DNA from 2 places in the Micromonospora sp. LHW51205 genome. Region 2 is predicted to be linked to the other one. Evidence: predicted binding sites of a transcription regulator. Region 2 holds the regulator's gene; the other holds the start of a gene.
The links. The regulator HspR, encoded in region 2, represses chaperone genes until heat shock. The targets are predictions, from matches to a motif close to TTGAGTNNNNNNNACTCAA.
Positions count from the first base shown of each region.

Region 1: lon (endopeptidase La) is a predicted target of HspR. The motif match lies at 1,560-1,578, and genes of this name have one in related genera.

Region 1 covers NZ_QMEZ01000003.1:159,628-170,642, reverse strand. The annotation lists gene DQE82_RS13085 (hypothetical protein) at 1-773, shown strand, start outside; gene DQE82_RS13080 (Lsr2 family protein) at 1,008-1,355, opposite strand; gene lon (endopeptidase La) at 1,601-3,937, shown strand; gene DQE82_RS13070 (DEAD/DEAH box helicase) at 3,998-5,755, opposite strand; gene DQE82_RS13065 (hypothetical protein) at 5,874-6,701, opposite strand; gene DQE82_RS13060 (sensor histidine kinase) at 6,834-7,979, shown strand; gene DQE82_RS13055 (response regulator transcription factor) at 7,976-8,581, shown strand; gene DQE82_RS13050 (2'-5' RNA ligase family protein) at 8,626-9,159, shown strand; gene DQE82_RS13045 (inositol-3-phosphate synthase) at 9,245-10,189, shown strand; gene DQE82_RS13040 (helix-turn-helix transcriptional regulator) at 10,247-10,990, shown strand.
Region 2 covers NZ_QMEZ01000001.1:1,577,550-1,588,564, forward strand. The annotation lists gene clpB (ATP-dependent chaperone ClpB) at 1-922, opposite strand, end outside; gene DQE82_RS07500 (hypothetical protein) at 1,082-1,336, opposite strand; gene DQE82_RS07505 (DivIVA domain-containing protein) at 1,333-1,650, opposite strand; gene DQE82_RS07510 (winged helix-turn-helix domain-containing protein) at 1,856-2,074, shown strand; gene DQE82_RS07515 (cation:proton antiporter regulatory subunit) at 2,147-2,647, shown strand; gene DQE82_RS07520 (cation:proton antiporter) at 2,653-3,870, shown strand; gene DQE82_RS07525 (hypothetical protein) at 4,035-4,463, shown strand; gene DQE82_RS07530 (hypothetical protein) at 4,534-4,740, opposite strand; gene DQE82_RS07535 (heat shock protein transcriptional repressor HspR) at 4,927-5,367, opposite strand; gene dnaJ (molecular chaperone DnaJ) at 5,392-6,573, opposite strand; gene grpE (nucleotide exchange factor GrpE) at 6,653-7,387, opposite strand; gene dnaK (molecular chaperone DnaK) at 7,436-9,307, opposite strand; gene DQE82_RS07555 (ABC transporter) at 9,519-11,015, shown strand, end outside.

The DNA.
Region 1 (11,015 bases), on a different contig from region 2:
CGCTGAACCGGATCGCCACCGCCATCGGCCGGTTCGGCCAGCGCCCGCAGGGGCTGGACCAGTTCGCCCGGTGCGCGTTGACCGACGTCCCCGGCAACGGTGGGGGTCAGAACGGCGGGGGTCAGAACGGCGGCAACAACAACGGCGGTCAGAACGGGGGCCAGAACGGCGGGAACAACGGCGGCGGGAACAACAACGGCGGCGGCCAGAACAACGGTGGCGGCAACGGGCTGAACGTGCTCGCCAAGGACTGCTCCGGCAGCCAGCTGCAGGGGCACGACGGCTTCCAGAACGGCAACCGGTGCGTCAGCACCGCGTTCGGTGAGGTGGGCGCCGCGGCGAACAACCCGTCGCTGCTGATCACGCAGTTCCCGAACCAGGTGCGGCGCAACCAGCCGTTCACGCTCCGGGTGACCACCAAGAACCTGGTGCGGGACCGCTTCCTCGCGGCCGGGCAGGGCGGCTACTACCTGGAGAGCTCGCTGCTCAACGGTCAGGGCCTGGTGCGCGGCCACTTCCACACCGCCTGCCGGATGCTCGGCAGCACCCGGCAGCCCCCGAACCCGCAGGACGTGCCGGCGTTCTTCGTCGCCACCGAGGACGGCCGCGGCGGCAACCAGCCGGACGACGTGCTGATCCAGATCCCGGGCCTGGCGCAGTCGGGCGTGGCGCAGTGTGCGGTCTGGGCCGGTGACGGCTCGCACCGCATCCCGATGATGGAGCGGGCGAACCAGACTCCCGCCATCGACGTGGTGCGCATCCGGGTCAACTGAGGACACGCGACGGCCGCGGCCGCCCGGGAACCGTCCGGGTGGCCGCGGCCGTGTCGTGTCCGCGTGGTGGGTACGCGAGGCGGGTCCGGCAGGGGAGCGTGGGAATCGTTCCGGGAAGAAGTTTCGTGCCGTCGGACTCCAGCCCGATGAAAGTCACCGACAACACAAAAGGCCGGCCGGGCGCTGCGATTTCTCAGCGTGACCCTGGGATACCCGACGGTGAGTGTTTAGCGCTCAGCGGTTCTTGTACGCCTCGACGACCGACACCGGGATGCGCCCGCGCTCGGAAATCTCGTACCCGTTCTTGGCTGCCCATTCGCGGATGGCGCGGTTCTGCTCGCGGTCCATTCCCGAGGTGCTCGGCCGGCCCGCGCGCCGGGTGGCGCGGGCGACCTCGGTGGCGCCGCGGCCGATCCGCCTGCCAGCGCTGATGTACGGGTCCAGCGCCTTGCGCAGAACGCCCGCGTTCTCGTCGGACACGTCGATCGTGTACGCCACGCCGTCCAGGCTGAACTCGACGGTCCGATCGGCCTTTCCGCCGTCGAGGTCGTCGGTCAGAACGGTGATTACTTTCCTTGCCATCGCCATTACTCCCTGTGTCGGGCGGGGTGTGCTAAGAGTCTGACTTACCTCACGGTAATTTCGCAACAATACCCGCCTCTTTGCATTCGGCGGGTCGTGCCAGGTAAGCGTCGCGGCCAATAGAGGACCGGTGCGCGAACAGGCGTCGGGAAGGCCGGACAGTGGCGTGGGTCACAACCCGGAACAAGGGACACCTTTTGTTACTTGAGCCAGACACGCTCAACCAACGTGATGGCAGGTGTCCGATGGCAACTCTTCCGGTACTTCCCCTGACCGACACCGTCCTGCTGCCCGGGATGGTCATCCCGGTCACCCTCGACCCGACCACCCAGGCCGCCGTCGACGCGGCCCGCGCCACCGGCGACAAGGAACTCCTGGCCGTGCCCCGCCTTGACGGCGAGTACGGCTCCGTCGGCGTGGTCGCCACGATCGAGAAGGTGGGCCGGCTGCCCAGCGGCGAGCCGGCCGCCGTGATCCGCGGTCTCGTCCGGGCCCGTATCGGCTCCGGCGTGCCCGGTCCCGGCGCCGCGCTCTGGGTCGAGGCCGCGACGCTCGACGAGCCCGCCCCGGCGGGCCGCGCCCGGGAACTCGCCCGCGAGTACCGCGCGCTCATGACCTCGGTGCTCCAGCAGCGCGGCGCCTGGCAGGTGATCGACGCGATGGAGCGGATGACGGACCTGTCCGAGCTGGCCGACTCGGCCGGCTACGCGCCCTGGCTCAGCCTGGCGCAGAAGACCGAGCTGCTCGCCGCGCCGGACGTCACCGCCCGGCTGGAGCTGCTGGTCGGCTGGGTGAAGGAGCACCTGGCCGAGCAGGAGGTCACCGAACAGATCAACAGCGACGTGCGCGAAGGGCTGGAGAAGTCCCAGCGCGAGTTCCTGCTCCGCCAGCAGCTCGCCGCGATCCGCAAGGAACTCGGCGAGGACGAGCCGGACGGCTCCGCCGACTACCGCTCCCGGGTGGAGTCCGCCGACCTGCCGGAGAAGGTACGCGAGGCGGCGCTGCGCGAGGTCGGCAAGCTGGAACGGGCCAGCGACGCCTCACCCGAGGCGGGCTGGATCCGTACCTGGCTGGACACCGTGCTGGAGATGCCGTGGAGCACGCGTACCGCTGACAACACGGACCTGGCCGCGGCGCGGGCCGTGCTCGACGCCGACCACGCCGGCCTGGCCGACGTGAAGGACCGCATCCTGGAGTACCTCGCGGTGCGCAACCGGCGCGCGGAGCGCAACCTCGGCGTGGTCGGCGGACGCGGCTCCGGCGCGGTGCTCGCCCTGGCCGGCCCGCCCGGTGTCGGCAAGACCAGCCTCGGCGAGTCGGTCGCCCGGGCGCTGGGCCGCAACTTCGTCCGCGTCTCCCTCGGCGGCGTCCGGGACGAGGCGGAGATCCGCGGCCACCGGCGCACCTACGTCGGCGCGCTGCCCGGCCGGATCGTGCGGGCGCTGCGCGAGGCCGGCTCGATGAACCCGGTCGTGCTGCTCGACGAGGTCGACAAGCTGGCCGCCGGCTACTCCGGCGACCCGGCGGCGGCTCTGCTGGAGGTGCTCGACCCGGCGCAGAACCACACGTTCCGCGACCACTACCTGGAGGTCGACCTCGACCTGTCCGACGTGCTGTTCCTCGCCACCGCCAACGTGGTGGAGGCGATCCCCGGCCCGCTGCTGGACCGGATGGAGCTGGTCGCGCTGGACGGCTACACCGAGGACGAGAAGGTGGCCATCGCCCGCGACCACCTGCTGCCCCGGCAGCGGGAGCGGGCCGGGCTGACCGGCGAGGAGGTGAGCGTCGCCGACGACGCGCTGGCGCTGATCGCGGGCGAGTACACCCGGGAGGCCGGTGTCCGGCAGCTCGAACGGGCCCTGGCGAAGATCCTGCGCAAGGTCGCCGTCGCGCTCGCCACGGACGCCGCGCCGGTACACGTGGACGCCGGGAACCTGGCCCGCTACCTGGGCCGGCCGAAGTTCACCCCGGAGTCGGCCGAGCGGACCGCCGTGCCCGGCGTGGCGACCGGCCTGGCCGTCACCGGCGCCGGTGGCGACGTGCTGTTCATCGAGGCCACCACCATGGAGGGCGAGCCCGGGCTGACGCTCACCGGGCAGCTCGGCGACGTGATGAAGGAGTCCGCGCACATCGCGTGGTCGTACCTGCGGTCGAACGGGCGGCGCTACGGGCTGGACCCGAACGCGCTGGCCGGGCGGCGGATCCACCTGCACGTCCCGGCGGGCGCGGTACCGAAGGACGGCCCGAGCGCCGGCATCACCATGGTGACCGCGCTGGCCTCACTGGTGACCGGGCGTCCGGTGCGGCCCGAGTTCGGGATGACCGGCGAGGTGACGCTCTCCGGCCGGGTGCTGCCGATCGGCGGGGTGAAGCAGAAGCTGCTCGCCGCGCACCGGGCCGGTCTCACCGAGGTGATCATCCCGAAGCGCAACGAGCCGGACCTGGACGACCTGCCGGCGCAGGTGCGGGAGGCGCTGACCGTGCACACCCTGTCCGACGTGGCGGACGTGCTCGCGCTGGCGCTGCGCCCAGCCGAACTCGACACGCAGGCGCTGGACGGCCCGGCGCTCGCCGCGGCCTGACGGCCGTCGCCCCGGCCACCGTACGCACGGTGGCCGGGGCGACGCCGTGTCCGCCCGCGCTCAGCGCCGGTCGCGCCGCTCGTAACCCCGGTCGCGGCGCTCACCGGAACCGTCGCCGTCCCGGTCCCGGCGTACGGTCGCCTTACGGCCCTTGATCGTGGTGCCCCGCAGCCCTGAGATGATCTCGTCGGCCACCGCCTGCGGCACCTCGACCAGCGAGAACCGGTCGGCGATCTCGATCGAGCCGATGTCCCGGCCACTGATCCGGGTCTCCCCGGTGATCGCGCCGACCAGGTCCTGCGGCCGTACCCCGGCACGCCGGCCCAGCCCGATGAAGACCTGGGTGGTCCCCCCGGTACGCGGACGGCCCGGGCCCCGGCGCTCGCCCCGCCCACCGGTCTCCGGGCGGCCCTCGCGCGGGCCCCGGACCGGAACCTGCGGGATCTCCTCCTCGTCGTCCGAGCCGGGCGACGTCGCCTCGTGCGCCAGCTTCACCGCCGCCAGCGCCACCTCCACCAGGTCGAACTCGTCGGTCAGCGACTCGACGATCACCCGGTACGGGTCGAGGTCGTCCTCCAGCAGGCTCTCCCGCAGCGCGCCCTGGGTCAGCTCCAGCCGCCGGGTCCGCATGTCCGCCACCGTGGGGATCTTGTCGATGGTGATCCGCTGGCCGGTGACCCGCTCGATGGTCTTGAGCATCCGGTGCTCGCGCGGCTCGGCGAGCGTGATCGCCACACCCTCCCGCCCGGCCCGGCCCACCCGGCCGATCCGGTGCACGTACGACTCCGGCGCCGACGGGACGTCGTAGTTGACCACGTGGGTGAGCTGCTCGACGTCCAGCCCCCGGGCGGCCACGTCGGTGGCGACCAGCAGGTCCGCCGTACCGGCGCGCAGCCGGCCCATCACCCGGTCGCGCTGTTCCTGGCTCATCCCGCCGTGCAGCGCCTCGGCCCGGTAGCCCCGGCCGTTCATCGTCTCGGTGAGCCGGTCGACCTCCTCGCGGCTGCGGCAGAACACGATCGCCGCGGTCGGCGACTCCACGTCCAGCACCCGGCCCAGCGCGGCCGGCTTGTGCCCCCGGGCCACGATGTACGCGCTCTGCCGCACCCGGGGCGCCTCCCCGGCGACCGGCCGCTCCCGCTCGATCTGGATCCGGACCGGATCGGTCAGGTGCTGCCGGGCCAGCCCGTCGATGCGGGCCGGCATGGTGGCCGAGAACAGCACCGTCTGCCGGCCGGCCGGCGCGTGCTCCAGGATCGCCTCGATGTCCTCGGCGAAGCCCATGTCGAGCATCTCGTCCGCCTCGTCCAGCACCACCGTGGCCAGCGCGCCCAGCCGCAGCGTGCCCCGGGCGATGTGGTCCAGGGCCCGGCCCGGCGTCGCGACCACCACGTCGACCCCGTGGTCGAGCGCGCGCAGCTGCCGGCCGATCGGCTGCCCGCCGTAGATCGGCAGCACCCGGGCGCCCAGGTCCTTGCCGTAGCGGTGGAACGCCTCGGAGACCTGCACGGCCAGCTCACGGGTCGGCACCAGCACCAGCGACACCGGGTCGCCGTCCGGCCGTCCCACCGGCATCCGCTGCAGCAGCGGCAGCGCGAACGCGGCGGTCTTGCCCGTACCGGTCGCCGCCTGTCCCAGCAGATCCTGCCCGGCCAGCAGCGGGGGGATCGCCTCCCGCTGGATCGGGGTGGGTTCCTCGTAGCCGAGCGCGGCCAGCGCGCCCAGCAACTCGGTGCGCAGCCCGAGATCCGCGAAGGCGGTGGCGTCCTCGGCGTCGGCGGGAATGGCGGGGTCGGTCGGGGTCGGTGCGGCGGTCATGCGACAAGTTTTTCATCACCGCCGCGCGGCGGTCGCGGCGACCGGGCCAAACGTTCGCCGCGCCACCTGCGTGCCGTCCCCTCCGGGTGGTCCGGCGCGGCCCCGTGCCCCCGCCGGATCACCGGGACAGGACGGCCAGCAACGTGGTGACACCGACCGCGACGTCGAACACCGCGCACCACAGCGCGTACCCGCGCGGAACCACCGCGCCGGTGCGGTGGTACCAGGCGTCCCAGGCGGCGTGGACGAGCCAGCCCACCCCGACGAGCACCCCGGCGACGTCGGCGGAGGCGACCATCGCCACGACCGCCAGGCTGCCCCACCCGGCCGCCCCGGCGAGCTGCGCGGCCAGCGCGCGCCGGTCGCCCCACTGCCGCCGCCAGGTGCCGATCAGCAGGTAGCCGGCCGGCAGGACCAGCAGCGTCCACGGCGCGAAGACGGTCGGCGCGAACCACATGTCCACGGTCATGAGCAGCGCCAGCCCGGCCGGCCACCCGCGCGCCACGGCTGCCGCGACCGGGTGTCGGCGGGGCGGCGCGGCGGACGTGTGCCGGTGCCGCAGCGCCACCAGCAGCATCGCCGGCACCATCAGCAGGTGGCCGCCGAGCAGCAGCGCGTCGTCGCCGACCCACCCCGCCCACCAGGGCGGGAGCAGCAGCAGGAACGGCACGTACATGGCCGCCGACATCTCCGCGGTGGCGGCCCGCCCGTACCCCCGGTGCCACATCCACGCGGCCATGCCCGCCGCCATGTTCGTCGCCATCACCAGCGCGCCCACGTCCGGCCGCGCCAGCACCGCCGCGCCGCCCAGCACGCCCGCGCCCACCCGCCACAGCGGCCCGAGCAGCACCATCCCGGCCAGTATCGCCACCACCATCGCGGCCAGGTGCCGCGTCCGCGCCCACCCGGCCCACCGCCGGGGTACGACCACAGTCATCTCCGTCATGCCCCGACCCTGCCGCCGCCGGGCGCGCCGGAGAAGGCGCGTCAGTCATCGGGAAACCGTGCGGATCGCACGGCCCGGCCGTGACGTTTCTCAGGAGTGGGCGGACCGGTGCACGCCCTAGGATCAGCGGGCATGAGCGTCGATCCGGCGGACCACCGGCTGCGCCGGGCCCGGCGGGTCACGCTGCTGTCGCTGGCCACGAACGTGTGGACGACGGTGCTGCTGCCAGCGGTCGGACTGGCCCGCGAACCCGACCCGGTACGCGTCGCGCTCGGCGCCGCCGGGCTGCTCGTGTTCACCGCCGCCCAGGTCGCGGTGCTGCACGCCGCCGTCACGCCGTGGCTGCCCGTGCCGGCGCGCCGCCGCCGGCACGCCGCGCTGACCGTGGCGGCGCTGCTCAGCCTGCCGCTGCTCGGCCCGGTCGCGGCCGGCTCCTGGCCCACCTGGGCGTGGCTCGGCGCATCACTGGTCGGCATGACGCCGCTGCTGTTCCGGCCCGTCGTGGCGGCGGTGGCGGCGGCCGGCGTCCTCGCGGCGTCCGCGGCCGTCACCTGGTGGACCGATGGCCCGCTGACCACGGCGCTGCTGGTCACCGGCCTGGTGGGGGCCGGGACAGCCGCGCTCACCTGGATCCAGGTCTGGTTCTGGGACCTGCTGGTCGAGGCCCGGCAGGGGCAGGCCGCCCAGGCCCGGCTGGCCGCCGCCGAGGAACGGCTGCGCTTCGCCCGGGACGTGCACGACCTGCTCGGCCACGACCTGACGGTGATCGCGCTGAAGGCCGAGCTGGCCGAGCGGCTGGCGCCGACCGACCCGGACCGGGCCGCCCGGGAGGCGGCGCAGGCGCGGCGGCTCGCCGCAACGGCGCTGACCCGGGTACGCGCGGCGGTGCACGGCTACCGCGCCGTCGACCTGGCCGAGCAGGCCGCCGCGGTGGGGGAGGTGCTGCGCTCCAGCGGCGTACGCACGACTGTGGTCCCGCCGTCCGGCGACGTGCCCGGGCCGGTCGCCGCCGACCTGGCCGCCGTGCTGCGTGAAGCCGGGACGAACGTGCTGCGGCACAGCCGGGCCGGCTGGTGCCGGATCGAGATCACCCGGGAGGACACGGCGGTGACGCTGACCGTACGCAACGACGGCGTGCGTGACGGCGACGGCCCGGACCGGCTCAGCGGCGGCCTGCGCGGCCTGTCCGACCGGCTCGCCCCGGTCGGCGGCCGGGTCCGGGCGGACGCCGCCGACGGCGTGTTCAGCCTGGTCGCGACCGTGCCGGTGGCGCGATGATCCGGGTGCTGCTGGCCGACGACGAGGAGCTGATCCGGCTCGCCCTCGCCGCGCTGCTCGACCTGGAGCCGGACATCGAGGTGGTGGCGCACGCGGGCGACGGGCGCGCGGCCCTGGACGCGGCGCTTGCCCACCGGCCGGACGTCGCCGTGCTCGACCTGGAGATGCCGGCGCCCGGCGGGGTCGAGGTCGCCGCCGAGCTGACCCGGGCGCTGCCCGGCTGCGCCCCGGTGATCCTCACCGGACACGGCCGCCCCGCCCAGCTCCGGCCGGCGCTGGCCGCCGGAGTGCGCGGCTTCCTCGCCAAGGGCGCTCCCGGCGGCGCGCTGGCCGACGTGATCCGCCGCGTGCACTCCGGCGCCCGGTACGTCGATCCGGCGCTCGCGGCCGACGCGCTCACCCTGCCCGAGTGCCCGTTGACACCACGCGAACTGGAGACGCTGCGCCTGGCTGAGCTGGGCACCCCGGTCGCGGTGATCGCCCGGCGTACCCACCTGGCCGCCGGGACGGTCCGCAACCATCTGAGCGCCTGCGTGCAGAAGCTCGGCGCCGCGAACCGGGCCGAAGCGGTACGGCTCGCCCGCGAGGCCGGCTGGCTCTGAGGTACGGGACGCCGTGGCACGCTGCCGGCGGCTAGCCTGATCACGTGCGGACGGTCGAACTGCTCTGCTCATCCGAACTGGAAGCGGCGGTTCGCGCTGCCTGGGACCGGCTCGCCGCCGCCGGGCTGCCCAGCCTGGCCCGCAACACGCACCCGACGAACCGGCCGCACCTGACGCTCGCCTCCGTCGAGGAGTTCCCGTCCGGCGCCGAGCAGCGACTGGCCGACCTCTGCGACGCGGCGCTGCCGCTGCCGGTGCGGCTGGGCCGGGTGGCGGTGCTCGACGGCAGCGCGCCACTGGTGTGGCTGGTCCGCCCGACACCGCAGCTCGTCGCGCTGCACGGCGCGGTCTGGGACGTGCTAGCCGAGGCGTCCGGCGGGCACTCGTGGCACCAGCCCGGCCGGTGGGTGCCGCACCTGAGCCTGGCGCTGCGGTTCGGCGCGGCGGACCGGCGGCGCGCCCGGGCGGTCGTCGGGGCGCACCCGCCGGCCGGGGCGTTCGTGGCGGCGCGCAGCTACGACGGCGACACCCGCACGATCAGCGAGCTGACCACCGCCTGCCCGCGTTCCGGCGGCTGACCGAGAGGTCATACCCGGCGCTGGTGGGCGTCGGTTCCGCTGACCGGGACCCCCGGCGTGGGCAGATCCGGGTACTCTTCGCCCCATGATCGACAGTGTTCGATTGGCGGTCGTCGGTGTGGGCAACAACACGTCGGCGTTGGTGCAGGGCATCGCCTTCTACCGCAACACCGGCAGCCTGGTAGGGCTCCACCGGCCAGAGATCGCGGGACTGGGCGTCAGCGACATCGACGTCGTCGCCGCTTTCGCCATGTCCGACCGAAAGGTGGGCAAGGATCTCCACGAGGCGATATTCATGCCGCCCAACAACTTCCCGCGCCTCGACACCGAACTTCCGCCCGCCGGCGTGACGGTGCGGCGTGGCCTGGTGGACTCGACGGAAGTCGAACGGGTGGCGCACGCGCTGGAAGGGGCGGAGGTGCTGCTCTACTCCGCTCCGAGCGGCCGGCCGGACACGGCTCGGGCTTACGCCGAGGCGGCTCTGACAGCGGGAGTCGCGTTCGTGAACACCACGTCGGATCCGGTGGCCAGGCACGAGTCACTACTGGCACGTTTCGAGGAAGCCCGTGTGCCGTTGCTCGGCGACGACCTGGCCAGCCAGTTCGGCACCTCCGTGCTGCACCACGCACTACTGCGGCTGATCGAGGAGCGCGGCCTCACCCTGGGCAGCTCCTACCAGGTCAATCTGGGCGGGACCGAAGACTTCCGCAACCTGGTCGAGAACCCGAACACCAAGAAGCAGTCCAAGCTGAACGCCCTGGGGTCGTCCGGCAAGGTCCAGATGGCGCCCCTCGCGTACATGCCGCACCTGCGATCCCACAAGATCGCCCACCTCAACATCGAAGCGCAGGGCTGGGCCGAGACGGCGGTGAGTGTGGAGGTGCGCCTGCAGGTGCATGACCCGAGTGGTGCTGCCGGCGTCAACATCGACCTGATTCGTCTGGCGGCCATCGCCCTGCGGTCGGGTCGTGGCGGCTACCCGGCCGAAGCGGCATCCCTCCTGAAGTCCCCACCCGGAACCGCGATCTGACCCCAACCCCCGGACCGTTCGGCGCGGCCCGAACCGTGCCCGTGTCAGCATGGGCCGATGACCACCGGTGCCGACGGACGCGGACTCGCCGGGTTCGCCGCGCTGCTCGCCGACCCCACCCGGGCCGGCTTCTGCCTGGCCCTGCTCGACGGCCGCGCCTGGACCGCCGGGGAGCTGGCCCGCGCCGCCGGGGTGGCCGCGTCCACCGCGAGCGGCCACCTCACCCGGCTGGTGGCGGGCGGTCTGGTGGTCGAGGAGCGGCAGGGCCGCCACCGGTACGTCCGCCTCGCCGACCCGGGCGTCGCCCAGCTCGTCGAGGACCTGGCCGCGCGGGCGCCCGCACCGGCGACCCCGCCCCGCACGTTGCGCGCCGCGTCGGCCGGTGCCGCCCTGGCGTACGCGCGCACCTGCTACGACCACCTGGCCGGGCGGCTCGGCGTGCTGCTGCACGACGCCCTGCTCGACCGTGGCGTGCTCGACCGCACCGGCGGCCTCGCGCTGACCGAGGCCGGCATGAGCTGGCTGGACCGTCTCGGCGTACCCGTCGAACCACTGCGCGGCACCCGGCGGCCGCTCGTCCGCGACTGCCTGGACTGGACCGAACGGCGCCCGCACCTGGCCGGCGCGGTCGGGGCGGCGCTGTGCGGGCGCTTCCTCGACCTCGGCTGGACCGCGCGCGGCAACGGCCGGGCGGTACGGGTCACCCCGGCGGGGCGGGACGCGCTGGCCGAGGCGCTCGGGCTCGACCCGGTGCTGCTGGCCGCGCCCGCCACCCGCGACACCGGCCCGGCGCGCGCCTGACCCGCCCGTGCCCCGCGGCACCGGT
Region 2 (11,015 bases):
CGCGCGCCAGCATCGGCTTGAGCATGTTGCCGGCGTCCATCGAGCCCTCGCCCTTGCCGGCGCCGACCACGGTGTGCAGCTCGTCGAGGAACGTGATGACCTGGCCGTCGGAGTTCTTGATCTCCTCCAGCACGGACTTCAGCCGCTCCTCGAACTGGCCGCGGTACGACGCGCCGGCGACCATCGCGCCGAGGTCGAGCGAGACGAGCTTCTTGTCCCGCAGCGACTCCGGCACGTCGCCGGCCACGATCCGCTGGGCCAGGCCCTCCACGATCGCGGTCTTGCCGACGCCCGGCTCGCCGATCAGCACCGGGTTGTTCTTGGTACGCCGGGACAGCACCTGGATCACCCGGCGGATCTCCGAGTCCCGGCCGATCACCGGGTCGATCTTGCCGTCGCGGGCGCTGGCGGTGAGGTCCACGCCGTACTTGGCCAGGGCCTGGTAGGTCTGCTCCGGGTCGGCGGTGGTGACCCGCCGGTCCCCGCCCCGGACGGTCGGGAACGCGGCGACCAGGTTCTCCTCGGTGGCGCCCGAGTTCTTCAGCGCGACCGAGACCGCGCCGCCGACCCGGGCCAGCCCGGCCAGCAGGTGCTCGGTGGAGGTGTACTCGTCGCCCAGCGGCCGCGCGATCTGCTCGGCGGCGCCGATGGCGTTGACGAACTCGCGGGCCAGCGTCGGCTCGGCGATGCTCGACCCACGGGCGGCGGGCAGCGCGTCGACCGAGCGCAGGGCGACGCGGCGCAGCTCGGCGGGGTCGGCCCCGACGGCGCGCAGCAGGCCCGCGGCGGTCGAGCCCTCGGTGTCCAGCAGTGACAGCAGCAGGTGCCAGGGCTCCACGGTGGCGTGACCGCGCTGGTTCGCCAGCGCGACGGCACCGGTGATGGCCTCGCGGCTCTTGGTGGTGAGACGTTCCGTGTTCATGGGCTCCCCCGGATCGGCGTGTCCACTGGACATGACACAACCAGAGTTGAGTCTATTCCGCTCAACTCCACCCCTGTGACCTGAGTCACCCTCCGCCGGCAAGGCCGGGTAGATCTTGGTACGGAACGGCCCTCATAGGGGCCCTTCCGTACCAAGATCTCAGCGACGCGGGAGGCGCGCGAGGCAGGGCGTCTCGTGGTCGGCGCGCAGCACGCAACGCCGGCCGCCGTCCAGCTTGCGGTCGCAGAAAACCCAATGGCGTACGGCCTGGTCGTCCTCCGTCGACACGGTGATCCCGCCCAACTCCACCACCGCGAGGAACGTCAACGACCGGCCGGCCGTGCGACCGAGCATCTTCGCCCGGGCCAGATCGGCCGCGCGCACCGGCAGATGGATCACGTACCGCCCGGTCACGGCCGCCCGGCCAGGTCGCGCATCGAGGGAGCCTGACGGGACTGCCACTCGCGCAACGCGCCCTTGATCCGCGCCGTCTCCTCACGGCTCCGGGCGACTTCGGCGTACGCGGCGGCGAGGTCACCGGCCACGCGGTCGAGGAACGCGGCGACCTCGGCGGGGTCCAGCCCCCGGCGGCGCGTCGCAAAGCGGCGGCCCCGCACCTGCCAGGGCCGGAGCGGAAGGTACGACGCGGAGCGGTACGCGGCGCCCGGCGCGGAGTCGGGCGGGCGCGCGTTCCGCCGCTTCGGACGTATTCGCAGGAGGTTGCGCACGACACTGTCCCTTCTCGCAGAGGACGGGGGTCGGGACGAGCCACGGGGGATGCCCGCCCCGACCCGGGAAAGCTCCAGGTGCCATCCGGGAGCGTTCGTCAGCAACCTACAATCGGTACCAGTCGTAGGTCAACGATCGACCCACAATTGCTTGAGGTTGGAGGTGGGTGCATGGTCGAATGGGCGTGCCATCCGGGGAGTGTGTATGCCCAAGCAGCAGTACCAGGTGCTCGCAGACGAGCTGAAGAGCAAGATCGATTCGGGAGAGTGGCCACCCGGCACCAAGCTGCCGAGCCGTGCCCAGCTCTGCAAGGAATACGGCGTCTCCGACACCGTCGTCGGCAAGGCGATGATGATCCTGCGGGCGACCGGCCTCACCGAGACCCTTGAAGGTGTCGGCGTGTTCGTGGCCGAACGTGCCTAGACGAGTCGCATCGACCAGCCTGTAGTTCGACCCCGGACGCAGCAGGTGCGCGCCCGGAGTAGCCTCACCCGCGTGCGAGTACGTGTCGAACAGACCGCCCTGCCGGGTATCGGCGTACGTCATGACCTGATGACGGAGTCCGGCCGCCGGCTCGGTGTGGTCTCCCACCGCAATGGCCGTCGCGACCTGGTCCTCTACGACCCGGAAGATCCCGACTCCTGTCAGCACGACATCCCCCTGACGGACGACGAGGCGGAGGCGCTCGCCGACATCCTCGGCGCGTCGCTGATGCTGGGTCAGCTCTCCGGGCTGCGCGAGCAGGCCGCCGGGCTGCTGACCGAGCAGATCGCCATTCCGGCCGGCTCGAAGTACGTCGGCAAGCGGCTGGGTGACACCAAGGCCCGGACCCGGACCAGCGCGTCGATCGTCGCCGTGCTGCGTCAGGGCACGGTGAACGTCTCGCCGGATCCCACTTTCCGGTTCGAAGCCGGCGACGTGGTCGTCGTGGTCGGTACCCGCCAGGGGCTCGACGGCGTGACCGCGATCCTCGCCGAGACCGACCCGGACGTCTGACGCGTATGCACGAAACCACAATCCTGCTCATCGAGGTCGGTGCGCTGCTGCTCCTGCTCGGCCTGCTCGGCCGGCTGAGCCGTCGCGTCGGTGTCTCGCCCATCCCGCTCTACCTGCTCGCCGGCCTGGCGTTCGGGCACGGTGGCCTGCTGCCGCTCAACGCCAGCGAGGAGTTCTTCGCCGTCGGCGCCGAGATCGGCGTGATCCTGCTGCTGGTCATGCTCGGCCTGGAGTACAGCGCCAACGAACTGGTGGGCAACCTCCGCTCGGCCGCGCCGGCCGGTCTGATCGACGCGGTGCTCAACGCGCTGCCCGGCTTCGGGTTCGCGCTGCTGCTCGGGTGGGGCTGGGTCGCCGCAGTGGTGCTCGGAGGCGTCACCTGGGTGTCGTCGTCGGGCGTGATCGCCAAGGTGCTCGGCGACCTGGGCCGGGTCGGTAACCGGGAGACGCCGGTGATCCTCTCCGTCCTGGTGATCGAGGACCTGGCGATGGCCCTCTACCTGCCGCTGGTCACCGCGCTGCTCGCCGGGGTCGGCCTGATGAAGGGCGGCATCGCGCTCGCCATCGCGGTGTTCACCGTCGTCGTGGTGCTGGCCGTGGCGATCCGGTACGGCCACCTGATCTCCGCCGCGCTCTCCGCCAAGGACCCGGAGGCGCTCCTGCTCGGGGTGCTCGGCCTGACCCTGCTGGTCGCCGGTATCGCGGCCAAACTCCAGGTCTCCGCCGCTGTCGGCGCGTTCCTGGTCGGCATCGCGTTGTCCGGGCCGGTGGCGCACCACGCCACCGAACTGCTCTCCCCGCTGCGGGATCTCTTCGCCGCTGTCTTCTTCGTGTTCTTCGGGCTGGTCACCAACCCGCTGGACATGCCGCCGGTGCTGCTGCCGGCGCTGGTGCTGGCAGTGGTCACCATGGCGACGAAGGTGGCCACAGGCTACCTGGCCGCCCGCCGGGCGGGGATCGCCGAGCCCGGTCGCTGGCGGGCCGGCCTGGCGCTGACCCCGCGCGGCGAGTTCTCCATCGTCATCGCCGGACTGGCCGTCGCGGCCGCCTACCCGGTGAACCCGAAGCTGGCGGCGCTCGCCACCGCGTACGTGTTGATCACGGTGGTGACCGGGCCGCTGCTCGCCCGGCTGCCCGACACCCAGTGGTTCAAGCAGTGGCTGCGCTCCCGCGCCGCCGCCGCCCGTGCGGCAGCGGCGTTGCCCGCGCCGACCGGGGACTGACCCGCGCCGGGCCGGACCTGCCACAGGCAGATCCGGCCCGGCGTTGTCAAATTGATCCCCGGAAGGTCTACCACTGCTCCGCTCAGCCGCGTTAACGTTTCGGCCCAGCAGCCAGGGTCCGCGGGTGGCCGGTGCCCCCGCCAGCGCAAGCGGAAGGTCGGCCGGTGAGCGTGCAGGAAGATACGTTCCACGGCTTCGCCAATCCGGTCGATCCCTCGCCCGCCGAACTCCGGGCGTGGGCCTATCAACCGGATTCGGTGCCGCTGACCTCGATGCCGCCCGACTGGGACCTGCTGGTCGCCGGTGACCATCTGGTGCAGACGCTGTTCGACCTGGCGATGGACGAGCGCTGCCCGGCCCGGCGGTTCGCGCTGCACTGCCTCTACATCTACGCCGCCGACGGCATCCGGACGAACTTCCGCGCCCATCCCAAACGCCGGTTCCGCAAGCTTGTCGAGCAGGCCGAACGCGCCGGTGACGACCTGATGCGCAACTGGGCGCACAACAGCCGCGTGCTGCTCGCCCGGCCCGACCTGTTCGTCTACCGGGACTGGTGCGAGGGCGGCCTGGTCCGCGAGAACCGCCGCCTCTGACACGTCGCCGGGTTGAACGGCGAACGGGCCGGGATCCCCCGTGGATCCCGGCCCGCACGTCGGCGGATCGTCAGGTCGACCCGCCCTGCTTCTTGCGCCTCTCGTCGTCCCGGGCCCGGTCTACGCCGTGGTCCGTCTGGTCGGCGAAGCGCCCTTCCTTGACCTTGTCGCTGAAGCGTCCCTCGGTGACCCGGTCGAACCGCTCGCGGACGTTCTCGGCCACTTTCTCCAGCCGTTCCTCGGCGCGTTCCGCCACCTTCTTAGCCGGTTCCGCCATGGCTCCCCCTGCCAACTCGGCGTCCGATTTAGGGGTTTTTGCCCTACCGGCGAGCCTAGTCGACAGCGCCCTGCCGCATCCCGCTTTCCCCGACGAGCGCCCCGAACCAGGGACGCACGAGGGCCGGACGTACGAAGGCCGGCGCGGCCCCGGGGGAGCGGGGCGCGCCGGCCTTCCGGTGAAAGGTCAGCGGTCGGGAGCGCGGCGTGGTCGCCAGACGACGAGCGCGGTGGACGTGCGGTTGGTCGGCACGAGGTCGCCGCGGGCAAAGCCACCGAGCGACTCCAGCTCGGCGATCCGCCGGTACGCGGCGTCCAGCTCCGCCTCCAGCCGGGCCACCCGCTGCTGTGCCTCTTCGAGCAGCCGCTCCAGCCCGATGATCCGCTTGACCCCGGCCAGGTTGATCCCGTCGTCCTGGCTGAGCCGCTGCACCTCGCGCAGCAGCACCACGTCCCGGACGCTGTACCGGCGGCCACCGCCGGACGCCCGGCCCGCCTGCACCAGGCCCAGCCGGTCGTACTGGCGCAGCGTCTGGGGGTGCATCCCCGCCATCCGCGCAGCCACCGAGATCATCAACACCTTGGCCTCGTAGGCCGGGTCACCCGAGCCGACGTACTCCTCCGACATGCCCGCTCACCTCCGCTGCCGCCGTCAACTGAATCGACGTACCCGCGCGTCGAGATGTTCCCGCGCGGCGGGCGGAGTCTGCTCCGCGAAGGTCTCCAGCGCCGCCCGCGCCTCGTCCGAGACCTTCGCCGGGACCACCACGTCGAGCGTGACCAGCAGGTCACCGGCGCGGCCGTCCTTGCGTACGACGCCCTTGCCGCGGGCGCGCAGCACCCGCCCGCTGGGCGTACCCGGTGGCACCCGCAGCGTCACCGTCCCGTCCAGGGTCGGCACGCGCAGGTCGGTGCCGAGGACCGCCTCGGCGTACGTGATCGGGACGTTCAGGGTCAGATCGTCCCCGGTACGCCCGAACAGCTCGTCCGGGCGGACCTTCACCTGCACGAACAGGTCGCCGGCCGCGCCGCCCCGCTCACCGGGCTCACCCCGGCCGGCCAGGCGGATCCGCTGCCCGTCGGCCACCCCGGCCGGGAAGCGCACGTTCAGCGTGCGGGTCTTGGTGACACCGCCGGTGCCGTGGCACTCCGGGCACTTCTCCTCGACGATCGTGCCGACGCCCTGGCAGTTGCGGCACGGCTCGGAGAAGCTGAACGACCCCTGGTTGCGGGTGGTCACGCCGGCGCCGTGGCAGACCGGGCAGGCCACCGGCTGGGTACCCGGCTTCGCGCCGTTGCCGTGGCAGGTGTCGCAGACGCCGGGCGCGCGCAGCGTCAGCGGCAGCGTGACGCCGCGTACCGCATCCTCGAAATCGAGCGCCACCTCGGCCTCGACGTCCCGGCCCCGCGCCGGACCGCGCGGACGCGCCGCGCCGCCCCCGCCGCCGGAGAAGATCGAGCTGAACAGGTCGGTGAAACCGCCGCCGCCGAACCGGGTGTCCCCGCCGCCCGCGCCGCCGCCGAACAGGTCGGAGACGTCGAACGGCACGCCGCCCGGCTGGCCCGCGCCGCGGGCGCTGCGGCGGAAGGCGCCCGAGCCGAACAGCGAGCGCATCTCGTCGTACTCGCGTCGCTTCTTCTCGTCGCCCAGCACCGCGTACGCCTCGGAGACGGTCTTGAACCGCTCCTCGGCCCCGGTGTCGCCGGGGTTGTGGTCCGGGTGCGACTCCCGGGCCAGCTTGCGGTACGCCTTCTTGATCTCGTCCGAGGAGGCGGACTTCTCCACGCCCAACGCGGCGTAGTAGTCCTTCTCGATCCAGTCCTTGGAACTCACCGGTCCACCCCCTTCCACGGGTCGAAGCCCGGCCGTCCCGCCCGCCCGGTGGGGGCGGGCGGGACGTCACGGGTCGGCACTACTCCGGGTCCGCGACCGCGACCATGGCGGGCCGCAGCAGCCGCTCGCCGAGCTGGTAACCGCGGCGCATGACCTGTACGCAGGTCGACTCGGTCACGTCGGCGGAGGTCTGGTGCGCCACCGCCTCGTGCCGGGTCGGGTCGAACGGGTCGCCCTTCTCGCCGAACGCGGTCAGGCCGAACTTGCCCAGCGCGGCGGTGAGCTGCTCGGCCACGCTGCCGAACGGGCCCACCAGATCGCCGTGCTCACGGGCCCGGTCCAGGTCGTCCAGGATCGGCAGCAGCGCGCTGAGCACAGTGCCGGTGGCCTGCTCCTGGACCAGGTTGCGGTCCCGGTCGACCCGCTTGCGGTAGTTGGCGTACTCCGCCGTGACCCGCTGGAGGTCGCGGGTGCGCTCCTCCAGGTCGGTGCGGAGCGACTCCAGCTCGGCGCCGAGCGGCGCGGTCGCCTCCGTCTCCCCGCTCGGCTCGGCCGGGGAGTCGACCACCGTCGGCCCGGTGACCTCGGCCTCGCCGCCGATCTCGTCGACCACGACCTCGGCCTCCTCGACCAGCCCTTCGGCGGGCGCGTCGGCAGCGGCGTCCGCCGCCGAGGCGTCGTTCGCCGGCTGCTCGGTCACCTTGCCGAGCTTGCGCTTGTCGCGGATGACGACCCGGGGTTCGTCGCCGGCGTCCTTGCCGGCGCCCGCCGACCCGGTGGCACCCGGGTCGGCCGCGCGTGGCTTGTCCGTCATGCGGTTACCTCATCCCTCTGCCGTGCGAATCGTGTCCGGGACCGGATGTCACTTCTTGTCCTCGTCCACGATCTCCGCGTCGACCACGTCGTCGTCGCCGCCGGCCTTCGGGCCACCGGTCGCGCCCGCGCCCGCGCCGGCGCCCGGCCCGGCCGCGCCACCCGGCGCCGCCTGCTCGCCCTCCTGCTGCTGGGCGTAGAGCAGCGAGCCGGCCTGCTGGGAGACCTGCGCCAGCTTCTCGTGCGCGGACTTGATCTTCTCGATGTCCTGGCCGCCGAGCGCGCTGCGCAGCTCGCCGAGCGCCTCGTTGAGCTGGTCACGGTTCTCGCTGGGCAGCTTGTCGCCGCTCTCGGCGAGGAACTTCTCGGTCTGCCACTGGAGCGCCTCGGCCACGTTGCGGGTCTCGGCCTCCTCGCGGCGGCGCTTGTCCTCGTCGGCGTGCTCCTCGGCGTCCCGGCGCATCCGCTCGATGTCGTCCTTCGGCAGCGAGGAGCCGCCGGTGATCGTCATCTTCTGCTCCTTGCCGGTGCCCAGGTCCTTGGCGTGCACGTTCACGATGCCGTTGGCGTCGATGTCGAACGTGACCTCGATCTGCGGCACGCCGCGCGGGGCCGGCGGGAGGCCGGTCAGCTCGAAGGTGCCGAGCTTCTTGTTGTAGGCCGCGATCTCCCGCTCGCCCTGGAACACCTGGATCAGCACCGACGGCTGGTTGTCGTCGGCCGTGGTGAAGACCTCGGAGCGCTTGGTCGGGATGGTGGTGTTGCGCTCGATGAGCTTGGTGAAGATGCCGCCCTTGGTCTCGATGCCCAGGCTCAGCGGGGTCACGTCGAGCAGCAGGACGTCCTTGACCTCGCCCTTGAGCACACCGGCCTGGAGCGCGGCGCCGACGGCGACGACCTCGTCCGGGTTGACGCCCTTGTTCGGGTCCCGGCCGGTGAGCTGCTTGACCAGGTCGGTGACGGCCGGCATCCGGGTCGAGCCGCCGACCAGGATGACGTGGTCGACGTCGGAGATCTTGATGCCGGCGTCCTTGACGGCCTGCTCGAACGGGCCCTTGCAGCGGTCCAGCAGGTCCTGCGTCATGCGCTGGAACTCGGCGCGGCTGAGCGTCACGTCGAGGTGCAGCGGGCCGGCCGAGCCGGCGGTGATGTACGGCAGGTTGATGTTGCTGGTGGTGGCGGCGGACAGCTCGATCTTGGCCTTCTCGGCCGCCTCCTTGAGCCGCTGCATGGCCATCTTGTCCTGCGAGAGGTCGATGCCGTGCTCACCGCGGAACGTCTTCACCAGGTGGTCGATGATGCGCTGGTCCCAGTCGTCACCGCCGAGCTGGTTGTCACCGCTGGTGGACTTGACCTCCACCACGCCCTCGGCCAGCTCCAGCAGCGACACGTCGAAGGTGCCGCCACCGAGGTCGAAGACCAGGACGGTCTGCTCCTTGGAACCCTTGTCCAGGCCGTACGCCAGGGCGGCCGCGGTCGGCTCGTTCACGATCCGCAGCACGTTGAAGCCGGCGATCTCACCGGCCTCCTTGGTGGCCTGGCGCTGCCCGTCGTTGAAGTAGGCGGGGACGGTGATCACCGCGTCGGTGATCTGCTCGCCCAGGTACGCCTCGGCGTCCCGCTTGAGCTTCATCAGCGTACGGGCCGAGATCTCCTGCGGGGTGTACTTCTTGCCGTCGATGTCGACGGTCCAGTTGGTGCCGATCTCCCGCTTGACCGAGCGGATGGTCCGGTCGGGGTTGGTCACCGCCTGGCGCTTGGCGACCTCACCGACGAGCACCTCGCCGTTGCGGGCGAACGCGACGATCGAGGGAGTCGTACGCGAGCCCTCTGCGTTGGCGATGACGGTGGGCTCACCGCCCTCGAGAACGCTGACGCAGGAGTTCGTCGTGCCGAGGTCGATGCCGACCGCACGTGCCATGTTCGCTTCCTCGCTTCGTAACGGGTGAGCAGGTCAGACGGCCTGCCCGGGAGGGCCGCCCGGAAGCGACCGCACCACAAGTTGAGTGAACTTGACTCAATAGTGCCACGCCATCGCCAATCCGCAAGTCGAGGTTGAGCCGACCCGGCGCAACCCGACCGTTACTACTGTCCGGTTGTCTTACCTTGCGTCGGTCGGGCACGCTTTAGCGGTGACGACGCATGGCGATTCCGCCACCCGTGCCGGCGCGCCCGCCGTCGCAGCCCGCACCGGAGCCACCACCGGCGCCGACCAGCCTGCGCACGCCGCGGAGGGCCTGCCCGCCGCGCTCACCGGCCTGCGGTCGGCGATCGGCGCGGCCCGCTTCCCGCTCGCCCTCCCGTCGGCCGAGCCGGCCCGGCACGCCGCCACGAGCCTCACCGACCAGCTCGACGACTACCTGCTTCCCCGGCTGGCCCGGCTCGACGCCCCGCTGCTGGTGGTGGTCGGCGGCTCCACCGGCGCGGGCAAGTCGACGCTCGTCAACAGCCTGGTCCAGGCACGGGTCAGCGCGGCCGGGGTGCTCCGCCCCACCACCCGCTCCCCGGTGCTGGTGTGCAGCCCGACCGACGCGGCCTGGTTCCGGCAGGGCGAGCTGCTGCCCGGCCTGACCCGGACCACCGAGCCGAGCGAGCAGCCGGGCACCCTGCACCTGGTCACCGCACCGGCGCTGCCGCCCGGCCTGGCCTTCCTCGACGCGCCCGACATCGACTCGGTGGTCGACGCCAACCGGGCGCTCGCCGGGCAACTGCTCGCCGCCGCCGACCTCTGGCTGTTCGTCACCACCGCCGCCCGGTACGCCGACGCCGTCCCCTGGGAGCTGCTGCGCAGCGCCCGCGCCCGGGGCACCGCAGTGGCGATGGTGCTGGACCGGGTCCCCCCGGAGGCCGCCGACGAGGTCGCCGCCCACCTGTCCGAGATGCTCGCCGAGCAGGAGCTGGGCGCCGCGCCGCTGTTCGTGCTGCCGGAGACCTGGGTGGACGGGCAGGGGCTGCTGCCGGACCGGATCACCGCCCCGCTCAGTGACTGGTTCGCCCGGCTCGCCGCCGACGCCGACGCCCGCGCCGCGGTGGTCCGGCAGACGCTCGACGGCGCGCTGGCCGCGCTGCACCCGGTGGTGGAGGCGCTCGCCGAGGCCGCCGACGAGCAGTGCACCGCGGCCGACGCGCTGGACGAACGGGTACGGGCCGCGTACCGGGGCGCCGAGCGGAGCGTCGACCAGGGGCTCCGGGACGGCCGGCTGCTGCGCGGCGAGGTGCTGGCCCGCTGGCAGGAGTTCATCGGCACCGGCGAGTTCTTCCGGGGCCTGGAGGCACGCATCGGCCGGCTGCGGGACCGGGTCGTCGCGGCGGTCACCGGGCGGCCCGCGCCCGCCGCGGAACTGCGTACCGCGATCGAGTCGCAGCTCGTCACGCTGCTGCGCGGCGTGGCCGCCGAGGCGGCGGAGAACGCGTACACCGGTTGGAAGGCGCACCCGGCCGGCGCGGCGCTGCTGGAGCCGGACCTGGCCCACGCCTCGGCCGACCTGCCGGAGCGGGCCGAGCAGCTGGTCCGCGACTGGCAGCGCGGCGTGCTGGAACTGGTCCGGGTCGAGGGCGGCGACCGGCGGTTCGTGGCCCGCACCGCGGCGTACGCGGTGAACGCCACCGGCCTCGCCGTCATGATCGGC